Regions from separate parts of the Kitasatospora sp. NPDC058444 genome, predicted to be linked through region 1. Evidence: riboswitches for the same ligand, from Rfam matches in the RefSeq annotation. Region 1 holds a riboswitch; each other region holds the start of a gene.
What was found. Region 1 has a riboswitch for cyclic di-AMP ahead of ACFWP2_RS08915 (peptidoglycan DD-metalloendopeptidase family protein). Riboswitches for the same ligand answer to the same signal wherever they lie in the genome.
Positions count from the first base shown of each region.

Region 1 (3,264 bases):
CAGGAAGAAGACGCCGCTGAACGCCGCGTACACGCACAGGGTGACCAGGTTCACCGCGGTGAACAGCCGGGAGGAGAACAGTCCGAGCGGCAGCATCGGTTCGGGCGCGCGGCGTTCGACGGTCACGAAGGCGAGGCCGAGCACCACCCCGATCACCCCGCTGACCCAGACCGCGGGGGACAGGCCCTCGCCGGCCGCGGTCAGCGCGTAGGTGATCGCGCCGAGGGCGAGGGCGGCGAGCACGGCGCCCAGCACGTCGAAGCGGCCGGTGGCGGTCTCGTCCCGGCTCTCCGGCACCGACCGGCCGGCGACCGCGATCACCGCGGCGGCGAGCGGCAGGTTCAGCAGGAAGATCCAGCGCCAGCCGGGGCCGTCCACCAGCCAGCCGCCGAGGAAGGGGCCGACCGCCGCCGACACCCCGCCGAGGCCGGACCAGAGGCCGACCGCCGCCGAGCGGTCGTCGGGGTGGAAGACCGCCTGGAGCATGGCGAGCGAACCGGGGGTGAGCAGCGCCCCGCCGATGCCCTGCACGGCGCGGGCGGCGATCAGCACGTGGATGTTCGGTGCGGCGGCGCAGGCCGCGGAGGCGACGGCGAACCAGACCACGCCGATCAGGAAGACCTTGCGCCGTCCGTACCGGTCGCCGAGCGCGCCGCCGAGCAGGATCAGGCCCGCCAGGGTGAGCAGATAGGAGTTCAGGGTCCATTGCAGGGACGCCAGGGAGGCGCCGAGGTCGGCGCCGATCCGGGGCAGGGCGACGTTCACCACGGTGCCGTCGAGCATCGCCATGCTGGAGCCGAGCACCGTCGCCAGTAGTACCCAGCGACCCTGCGCGGTGCCCAGGCGCAGGGTGCCGGCCTCGGAGGTGGCCACGGGCGAATCCTGCGCTGCCGAGGCGCACGTGACAAGGGTCACCGGTGGGTGTGTTGACGATCGGCCCTGAGTGAACGGCCGGCTGCGCAGTGTCGCCGATCTCGGCGCAGGGTCGTGGATCAGTGGCGGGGCGTGAATGGATTGTGTACGCACTGTGCCCTTCGGCCTGCGGAGGGTCACGGGGGCAGGGGGGATGGTTGCCGATTCAAGAGATCGACATTGCTTCACCCGAACGGATGGGTTTTAGTTCAGCGACCGCCCGGCCAGTCCGGACGGATCCACCGGGTGGAACGCCGAGTCCTGCCGCTGCCCGGTGGTTCGAAACGAACTCTGTACGGCAGGAGCGGGGGACCCACAGGTAAGTCGCCGGACCGGAGTTCGCGCCTCAGGGCGCGGGCGTCCAGGGCCGGCTAGGGGTGAAGCCGCGCATGCGGCCGGGCAACTCCAGCCCGAACCCGACAGCTCACCTCGCAGGCGTCGGAGAGGAAACTTCCATGCCTGCTCAGGCTCGTCGTATCGCCCTGCCCCGCGCCGCCCGCATCGGCATCGCCACCGCCGTCACCGGTGTCTCCTTCGCCCTCCCGCTCATCACCGCGGTGAGCGCCCAGGCCCACACCGCCCCGGCCGCCCCGGTCGCGCAGGCCGCTGCCCCGGCCGCCCAGGCCGCGCAGGAGAGCTACCGCGTCGTCAGCGGCGACACCCTGTCCAAGATCGCCGACGCCAAGAACGTCGAGGGCGGCTGGCACGCGCTGTTCGAGCAGAACCGCTCGGTCGTCGGTGCCAACCCCGACCTGATCTTCCCGGGCCAGCAGCTCGCGCTGCCGGGCCACGCCGCCGCGCCGTCCGCCGACGCCGCTCCGGCCAAGCCCGCGGCTCCGGCCAAGCCGACCGCTCCGGCCAAGCCGGCCGCCCCGGCGACCCAGGCCGCCGCGCCGCAGGCCCAGGTCCAGGTGAAGACCGAGGCCGCCAAGCCGTCCGCCCAGCTCCAGACCCAGGTGCAGGTCGCCGCTCCGGCCCCGGTCGTGACCGCCACTCCGGTCGCCGCCGCCACCTCCGGCTTCGTCGCCCCGCTGGCCAACCCGAAGCTCGGCACCGCCTACGGCGTGGCCGGCTCCATGTGGGCCTCCGGCCACCACACCGGCCAGGACTTCGTCGCCTCCACCGGCACCCCGCTGCGCGCCGTCGCCAACGGTGTCGTGGTCAAGGCCGGCAACGGCGGTGCCTACGGCAACGAGGTCGAGATCAAGCTCGCCGACGGCCACTACGCCGAGTACGCGCACCTCTCCTCGATCGGTGTGAAGATCGGTCAGACCGTCACCGTCGGCCAGCAGATCGGCCTCTCCGGCGCCACCGGCAACGTGACCGGCCCGCACCTGCACTTCGAGATCCGCAACGGCTCGGAGTACGGCTCGGACATCAACCCGGTCACCTACCTGCGCGCCCACGGCGTCGCGCTCTGACCCAGGGCCACTGAGCCCCGAGGGTTTCCGGAACCACCGCTGCTGCGGGGCGAATCGATCCTCCGGGATGGTCATGTCGGGTGACCGCTCGACCGGGTGATCGCCGCACGGCGGACATGGGCGCGGGACACGCCCAGGCCGGCCCGGCCGCACGAGGACCTCCTCGCGCGGCCGGGCCGGCCGCTCCCGTTTCCGGCCGCTGTCCGGCTGTGGGCCCGGCCGTGGCCGCGCCGGTTCGGCCGGGCCGGTTCGGCCGGGCCGGTTCGGCCGGTCCGCGAGCTCGTTCGGCCGGCTCCGGAGCGTCGTTCGAACGGTCGAACGCGGCGTCAACCCGGCTGCTCCGGCGGGTTTTCGCGGGCCGCGCGGGGGTCGTCGGCGCGCCATGCTGGCGGACGGTCAGCGCCCGGCCGGTCCGGCGGTCGCGCGCGTCCGCGAGGCGAGGAGGCCGGATGGCGGTCCGGAGCGGGGACGTGGCGGGGGAGACGGCAGGGCGGGAGCGGCCCGGGACGGGCGGCGTCGACCGGCTGAAGGCGGACTCGGTCGGCCTGGTCGGCGTGGTGTTCATGGCGCTCGCCACCGCCGCCCCGATCACCGCGATGACCGGCAACCTGCCGATCATCGTCGGGCAGGGCAACGGTGCCGGCGCGCCCGCCGCGTACATCGTGGCGACGGTGGTGCTGACGGTGTTCTCGGTCGGGTACGTGGCGATGGCCCGTCACATCACCGCGGCCGGCGCGTTCTACGGCTACGTCTCGCACGGGCTGGGCCGGGTGGTCGGGATGGCCTCGGGGCTGCTCGCGGTGCTCGCGTACGTCGTCACCGAGGCCGCGGCGCTCGGCTTCTTCGCGTACTCGCTGCGCGGGCTGGTCCGTTCGCAGCTGGGGGTGGACCTGGGCTGGGGCTGGTACGCGCTGTTCGGGGCGGCGGTGAT
Region 1 is NZ_JBHXLL010000005.1:312,163-315,426, reverse strand. It holds gene ACFWP2_RS08920 (MFS transporter) at 1-873, opposite strand, end outside; cyclic di-AMP (ydaO/yuaA leader) riboswitch at 1,228-1,365, shown strand; gene ACFWP2_RS08915 (peptidoglycan DD-metalloendopeptidase family protein) at 1,368-2,333, shown strand; gene ACFWP2_RS08910 (APC family permease) at 2,783-3,264, shown strand, end outside.

Region 2 (3,264 bases), on a different contig from region 1:
GTACGCGTGGTAGGCGCGCATGACGGCGGCGACGGCGTCGTCCCCGCTGCGTCCGACGGCCGCCGCGGCCAGCCGTTCGGCCAGGTCCCCGGTGACCCGGACGGCGATCAGCCGCCGCAGTTCGGCCAGGCCGCCGCTGACGTGTTTGTACAGCGAGGGGGTGGCGACCCCGGCCCGGGTGGCGACGGAGGCCAGGGTGAGGGCCTCGGCGCCCTGCTCGTCGATGAGGGCGAGGGCGTGGTCGACGACCTGCTCGGGGGTCAGTCCTACGCGGGGCATGGGTTCGGGCTCTCCGTACGTACGGCGTCGGGTGGATCGGGCGGTGTGGGGCGGGGCGGAGGGTCGGGCTCAGCCGAGCTCGGCGAGGAACGGCAGCAGGGCGTCCGCGGTGGCCGTCGGGTTGTCGGCCATCGGGTAGTGCCCGGACCCCTCGATCATCGCCTTCCGCGCGCCGAGCGCGGCGGCCTGCCGGTCGGCGACGAGTTCCGGCTTCGGGAAGTCGGGGTCCTTGCTGCCCATGACCACCAGGGCCGGGCACCGCACCGCGGCCGTCCAGCCGACCGGCGCCGAGTCGCCGTGGACCTGCCCGCGGACGGCGGCCTTGCGCCCCGGGGTGCGCAGCGCGGCGACCAGTCCGTCCACGTACGCGTCGAAGTCGGCGGGCTTGGCGCCGGGGAAGGCCATCCGGCGCAGGTAGAAGCCCCAGGAGGCCGGCCAGTGGACGAGGGAGACCCCCATCAGGCCCATGACGGCGCGCATCAGGGCGCCCGGCGGCGGGCTCTCGACGAAGGCGTCGAGCAGCACGATCCCGGCGACCCGCTCGGGCGCGTCCCCGGCGGCCTTGACGACGGTCGCCCCGGTGTAGGAGTTCCCGGCGAGGACGGCGCGCTCGATGCCGAGGTGGTCGAGCAGGGCGAGGACGTCGCCGGCGACGGCGGCGGGGCTGTAGTCGTCCCATGCGACGGAGGACTCGCCGAAGCCCCGCAGGTCCATGGTGACGACGCGGTGGCCGGCGGCGACGAGCAGCGGGCGCAGGTGCCGGTACGCGGCCCGGCTGTCGAGCATGCCCGGGAGCAGGACGACGGGGGTGCCGTGGCCCTGCCGGGTGTCGTCGAAGGCGATCCGGCCGCCGGGGACGGTCAGGTACTGGGTGCTCGGGGTGATGGTGCCGTTCATGGTGGTCCTCCTCGGGCCGCCGGTGCGGGGCGTCGGCGGTGAGTGCCGATAGCCATAAAGCTAAGGCTAATAGCCTTAGCCGTCAAGCGATCGGCCGCGGCTCGGGTCACAGTCCCCGGCTCGGGTCACACTCCCTCCACCTTGAACGGGTCGTGCTCGCTGAGCAGCTTCTCCAGTCGGGCCTGGTCCACCCGGGTGACCACCTCGTTGGACTCCTGCCGGTCCCGGATCACCTTCGCCAGGGTGAACGCGGAGGTGACGGTGTAGAGGAGGCCGAGCCCGAGGAAGGCCCTGGTCCAGCCGCCGACCGGCAGGTAGGCGATCCCGGCGGCGAGGGCGGTGCCCGACAGGGCGAAGGAGAGGACGGCCTGGACGTGGTACGCGGCCGTGGTGCGGGTCTGCATGTGTGCGCTCATGGCGTCAGGATGCGACCGCCTCGACGGGGCGCACATGAGTAGCGGTACTCAGATGGGAGTGTGTACGGGAGGCCGTTCGGTGGTGTCGTTCGTTGACGTCCGATCACTTTGCCCTAGGCTGCTCCGAACGGATGGCTTGGAATCAGAGCCTCCTAGGATTAACGTTTGATAACGCAGCGCGGTTGTCAACGCCGTACCCAGACGGCACCGTGCGCCGTCGCCTAATCCCGCCGACCCGCCCCCGGGCAGGTCAGGGAGCCGGGGAACCACGTTCCTTGGGGTGAATCGGCAGGGCCCCGGCCCGGCCGTAGGAGACCTTCCTGCTCCGAACCCGTCAGCTAACCCGGTAGGCGCGAAGGAAGGAAAGGAGCGCGCCTCCGTGGCGTCGACGCACACCCCGGCACACCCGGCCGGCTTCGCAGCCGGTACCCAGCTCCTCGACCACCCCGGCACGGACCGCCCCGAGGCCTTCGGCCCGGAGGGCTTCGCCGCAGAGGTCGAGACCAACCGCCACCGGATGCCGCGTCAGACCCGCGGAGCCTCCCCGCTGCTCGGCGTCACCGCCGTCGCCGCCACCCTGGGCGCCACCGGCTTCGCCTCGGCGACCCCGGCCGCCGCCCCCGCCGTCGAGGCCCCGGACGAGACCCCGGTCGCCCTCTCCGCCGACCCCGGCCTCGCGCTCGCCGCCCGCATCCAGCACCAGGCCGACAGTCAGCGCACCGCCGCCGAGGAGACCGCCCGGCTCCAGGCCGCCCAGGAGGCGGAGGCCAAGGCCGCCGCCAAGGAGGCCGAGGCCAAGCGCGCCGCCGAGGAGGCCGAGCGGGCCAAGGCCGCCGCCCTCACCCTCCCGGTGCAGGACTACCGGCTCTCCGCCCACTACGGCCAGAGCGCCCGCTACTGGGCCAACCTGCACACCGGCCTGGACTTCGCCGCCGACACCGGCACCCCGGTCTACGCGCTCGGCCAGGGCACCATCACCTCGGCCGGCTGGGCCGGCTCGTACGGCTACCGGATCGTCGAGACCCTGCCCGACGGCACCGAGATCTGGTACTGCCACCTCTCCTCGATCACCAAGGGCTCCGGCAAGGTCGCCTCCGGCCAGCAGATCGGCAAGGTCGGCGCGACCGGCAACGTCACCGGCCCGCACCTGCACATGGAGGTCCGCCCCGGCGGCGGCGCCCCGGTCGACCCGGAGCCCTGGCTCCAGCAGCGCGGCCTCAACCCCTGACCGACCCGCGAAAGAGCCCGGCGCACCCCGCAGAGGCGCAGGGCGCGACGCACTCGCACGAAGGCCCCCGGAAACCGTCCTCGACGGGCCGGGGGCCTTCGTGCGAGGTCTCACTCCTCGGCGGGCAGCTGCGCCAGGTACGCCTCGATCTCCTCCTGGCCCGGCTCCGGCGCCAGCTCCGGGAACTCCGTCACCAGCAGCCGCGGCAGCCCCGGCACCGTCCAGCCGCCGAACAGGTCGAGCGCCGCGTCGACCGCCGCCTCCTCGAACTGCCCGAAGTCCCCGGCCAGTTCGTCCGGCATCGGCCGCCCCTGGGCGGTCAGCTCGGCCAGGTTGCGGTAGCTGCGCCGCATCAGGCCCTGCTCCAGCAGCCGCCGGGCGCCGTCCGTGGCCATGCCGACCGACAGCACCCGGCCCGGGCCCCAGCCCTGCTCGTCCGGCTCG
Region 2 is NZ_JBHXLL010000039.1:65,869-69,132, forward strand. It holds gene ACFWP2_RS30785 (TetR/AcrR family transcriptional regulator) at 1-279, opposite strand, end outside; gene ACFWP2_RS30790 (alpha/beta fold hydrolase) at 349-1,176, opposite strand; gene ACFWP2_RS30795 (YiaA/YiaB family inner membrane protein) at 1,302-1,592, opposite strand; cyclic di-AMP (ydaO/yuaA leader) riboswitch at 1,801-1,959, shown strand; gene ACFWP2_RS30800 (M23 family metallopeptidase) at 1,972-2,820, shown strand; gene ACFWP2_RS30805 (hypothetical protein) at 2,931-3,264, opposite strand, start outside.
Region 2: it holds a riboswitch for cyclic di-AMP, as region 1 does, so the genes downstream of both, ACFWP2_RS30800 (M23 family metallopeptidase) here and ACFWP2_RS08915 (peptidoglycan DD-metalloendopeptidase family protein) in region 1, are expected to answer to the same signal.

Region 3 (3,264 bases), on a different contig from region 1:
GGCGCGCAGCGCGGCCTGGGTCAGTCCGGAGCAGTCCCAGCCGCCGTTGCCGGTGCCGCCGTAGACGTACGCCTGACCGACCTTCGACTCGGCGAAGGAGACCGCGGCGGCCATGCTGCCGGTGGCGGCCGGAGCCTGGGTCTGGGTCTGGGTGTCGGTCTGCGGGGCGGGCTTGGCGGCCGGCTTGGTGGACGGCTTGGCGGCCGGGGTCTGGGCCGGCGCGGTCGGCTGGGTGTTCACGGCACCGCCGTTCGCGGACTGGCCGGACTTCTGCGAGCGGTCGAACCAGGTGAAGTCCGAGCCGGACTTGCCGGTGGAGGACTGGCCGGCCTGGGCCTGGCCGTTGCCGCCGAAGGACAGGTGCTGGCCCGGGTAGATGGTGTCCGGGCCGTCGGTCAGGGTGCCGCGGTTGAGCTCGTACAGCCGCTGCCAGCCGCCCTGCACCTGGTGCTGGTCGGCGATCGCGGACAGCCAGTCGCCCTCGACGACCGTGTAGTCGCCGCCCTGGGCCTGCTGCTGGCGCTTCTGGACCCAGTCGCCGCGGTTGCCGGAGGTGGCGGAGTCGGTGGTGGCCTGCGCACCGTCCTGGGCGGGCGCCGCGGGCTTGGCGGCCGGGGCCTGGGACGGCGCGGGCTGTGCGGGCTTGGCGGCCGGAGCGGCCGGCTTGGCGCTCTGGGCGGGCGCGGCGGGCTTGGCGGCGGTCGAGCCCGCGGTGGAGGCGGAGGTGGAGCCCGCCGAGGTGTCGACGGTGGCCGCCGGGCCGCCCTTGGTGAGGCCGGCCTGGACCGAGCACACCGGCCAGGCGCCGGGGCCCTGCGAGGCGAGGACCTTCTCGGCGACGGCGATCTGCTGGTCCTTGGTGGCCAGGTCGGCGCGCGCCGCGAAGGCGGTGCCGCCGAAGGCGGACCAGGTGCTGGAGGTGAACTGGAGGCCGCCGTAGAAGCCGTTGCCGGTGTTGATGCTCCAGTTGCCGCCGCTCTCGCACTGGGCGACCTTGTCCCAGGTGGCGACGGAGGCGGCGGAGGCGGTGCCGGAGGCGATGCAGGGAACGGTGAGGCCGATGCCGGCGACGCCGAGGGCGGCGATCACACGACGGGTGCGGCTGGACAGGCGGGTGCCGTTGGTGGGCAGCATGAAGACGCGGTCCTCTCCCACGCCTGCGAGGTGAGCTGTCGGATTCGGGCTGGAGTTGCCCGGCCGCGCTGTGGGCGCGGCTTCACCCCTAGCCCTGGACCGTTCCGAAGACCGGTCCGGGGCGACTTACCTGTGGGTCCCCCGCTCCTGCCGTGGTGCGATTTCGCGCTGCCAGGACATCCGACGGCAGGACTCGGCGTTGCGGATGAACCGGGTTCGTGTGGTCACGAACGGGGAGCACGTTAATCAGACTTAAGTTCAAACTGCAAACCACTGTGATGCGCATCACGGTTTGGAGGAAGCTGCCAAAATTGCAGCTCTTCATGATCGTAAATGATCGTTTTCAAGCAACGGCGCTGCGGAAGCCCACAACTGGCATCGCTTCAGGAGCGGCGTGACGGCGCATCGAATCGCGCGGTGGGGCATCCCGGCAGGGGAGGCGGCGGCCCCGATTCGAGCATCCGCGGCCGCGTTTCCTATTTCCTTTCAAAGGGGCCAGAACGGACATTCCGCTTCATTGGCGTCCGACTTCCGTGCGGGCCGGTCACGGGTGGGCGGAACAAAGTCGAAGGGCCCGGAACGGAAAAACCGTTCCGGGCCCTTCGGTGCGCGCGACCGGCGCGCGGTGTCGACTACTGCCCCGAGGGCCCCTCGGAGGCCGCGTGGGCGCCGCGAACGCCCTCCGGGGCACCCTCGGCCTCGGCGGCGGCCGCCGCCTCCGCCTCGGCCCGTGCCAGGTCCTCCGGGGAGGGCGCGGGCAGCGCCGCCAGGTAGGTGGAGGCGATCAGCTGGCCGACCGACGGGTACGAGCCCAGCGGCGCGGCCGACGGGCAGCCGGTCTCCTCGGCGGCGGTGGCGAGCAGCTCGGAGTCCGCCTCCGGACCGATCACCAGCGGGGCCAGCGCCGGACGCTGCGAGCCGGTTTCCTTGAGGTGGTTGACGGCCGCGGCCACCGAGCCGGGCACGTCGAGCGCGGCGGCGACGACCGGCACGGCCAGTCGGGCGGCCAGCAGCACCCCGGTGATGCCGGCCGCGGCGGCCGCGTCCTCGCCGCCGACGGTGGTCAGCACCACGCCGTCCGCGGCGGTCGCGATGGCGAACAGCCGGGCGCGGTCGGCCCGGGCCAGCCCGGCCTCGGACAGCCGGACGTGCACGGCCTCGGCCAGCAGCGGGTGCGGGCCCAGCGGGTCGGTGACGGGCGCGCCGTACTCGGCGGCGAGCGCGTGAAGCTCGGTCAGGAAGGTGTGCGGACCGGGCACCAGCGGCACCAGGACGGGCATCGGCAGCCCGGCCTCGGCGGCCGCGGCCAGCAACTCGGCCACGGTGCGGTCCTCGTCGCCCGCGCCCTCGCCGCCGGGCAGGTAGCCGACCGCGGTCCGGACGCCGTTCTGCTCGGTGCGGACGATCGAGAGCAGTTCCTCGACGACCGAGCGGGACTCGGGCCCGGCGGTCGCGGGTACGGCGAGCACCAGGGCCGGGGCGCCGGACGGGATCTCGGGGCGCTCGGGACGACGGTGGCGCCCCCGCGCACGGGAGCCTGGAGTGCGGACGGGCAGTGGCGCGCCCGGGATGGCTGCGGTGCTCATGCCGGAGATCGTAGGACATCTGCCGGTCCGGCTTGCAGTCGGCTGCCGTACGGCTTCGGCGCGGTTGCGGCGTGGAGCCGGTGCGGAGACCGTGCGGAGCCGGTGCGAAGAGGGTGCGTCTCCGGTGCCGGTCCGGGTGCTTTGCCCATAATCCGGACATTCCGCTCCCAGCCCCCGCGGGACCGCCGACGGTTGCCACGACGTGATCCGAGGAGGCTGACGTTGCACCTGGGGCGCGTGAGATGTCTCACAGCATGAAGGTGGTTTGACGGAGGGTCACGGGGATGCGACTCCCGGCATTCGAAGATCGACATTCAGCGGGGAGGTGCTCACGGCCGGTTATCGCGCGTCCGACGATTCATCGGCTATGTCCGTTTACGTACCGTCAGGAGAAGGGTCCGTGAAGAGTTCGCGGTTGCGCGCAAAAGGCGTCCTGCACCTGCAACGTCCCGTGCTGATGCACGTGCACTGCGGCTATCATCGCGTCAAGTGAGGCGTTGTGCCGGACCGGTACGGGGCCGGTCCGTTCGTTGGGCGGTGCCGG
Region 3 is NZ_JBHXLL010000004.1:343,904-347,167, forward strand. It holds gene ACFWP2_RS07865 (transglycosylase family protein) at 1-1,155, opposite strand, end outside; cyclic di-AMP (ydaO/yuaA leader) riboswitch at 1,142-1,312, opposite strand; gene ACFWP2_RS07870 (hypothetical protein) at 1,767-2,720, opposite strand.
Region 3: it holds a riboswitch for cyclic di-AMP, as region 1 does, so the genes downstream of both, ACFWP2_RS07865 (transglycosylase family protein) here and ACFWP2_RS08915 (peptidoglycan DD-metalloendopeptidase family protein) in region 1, are expected to answer to the same signal.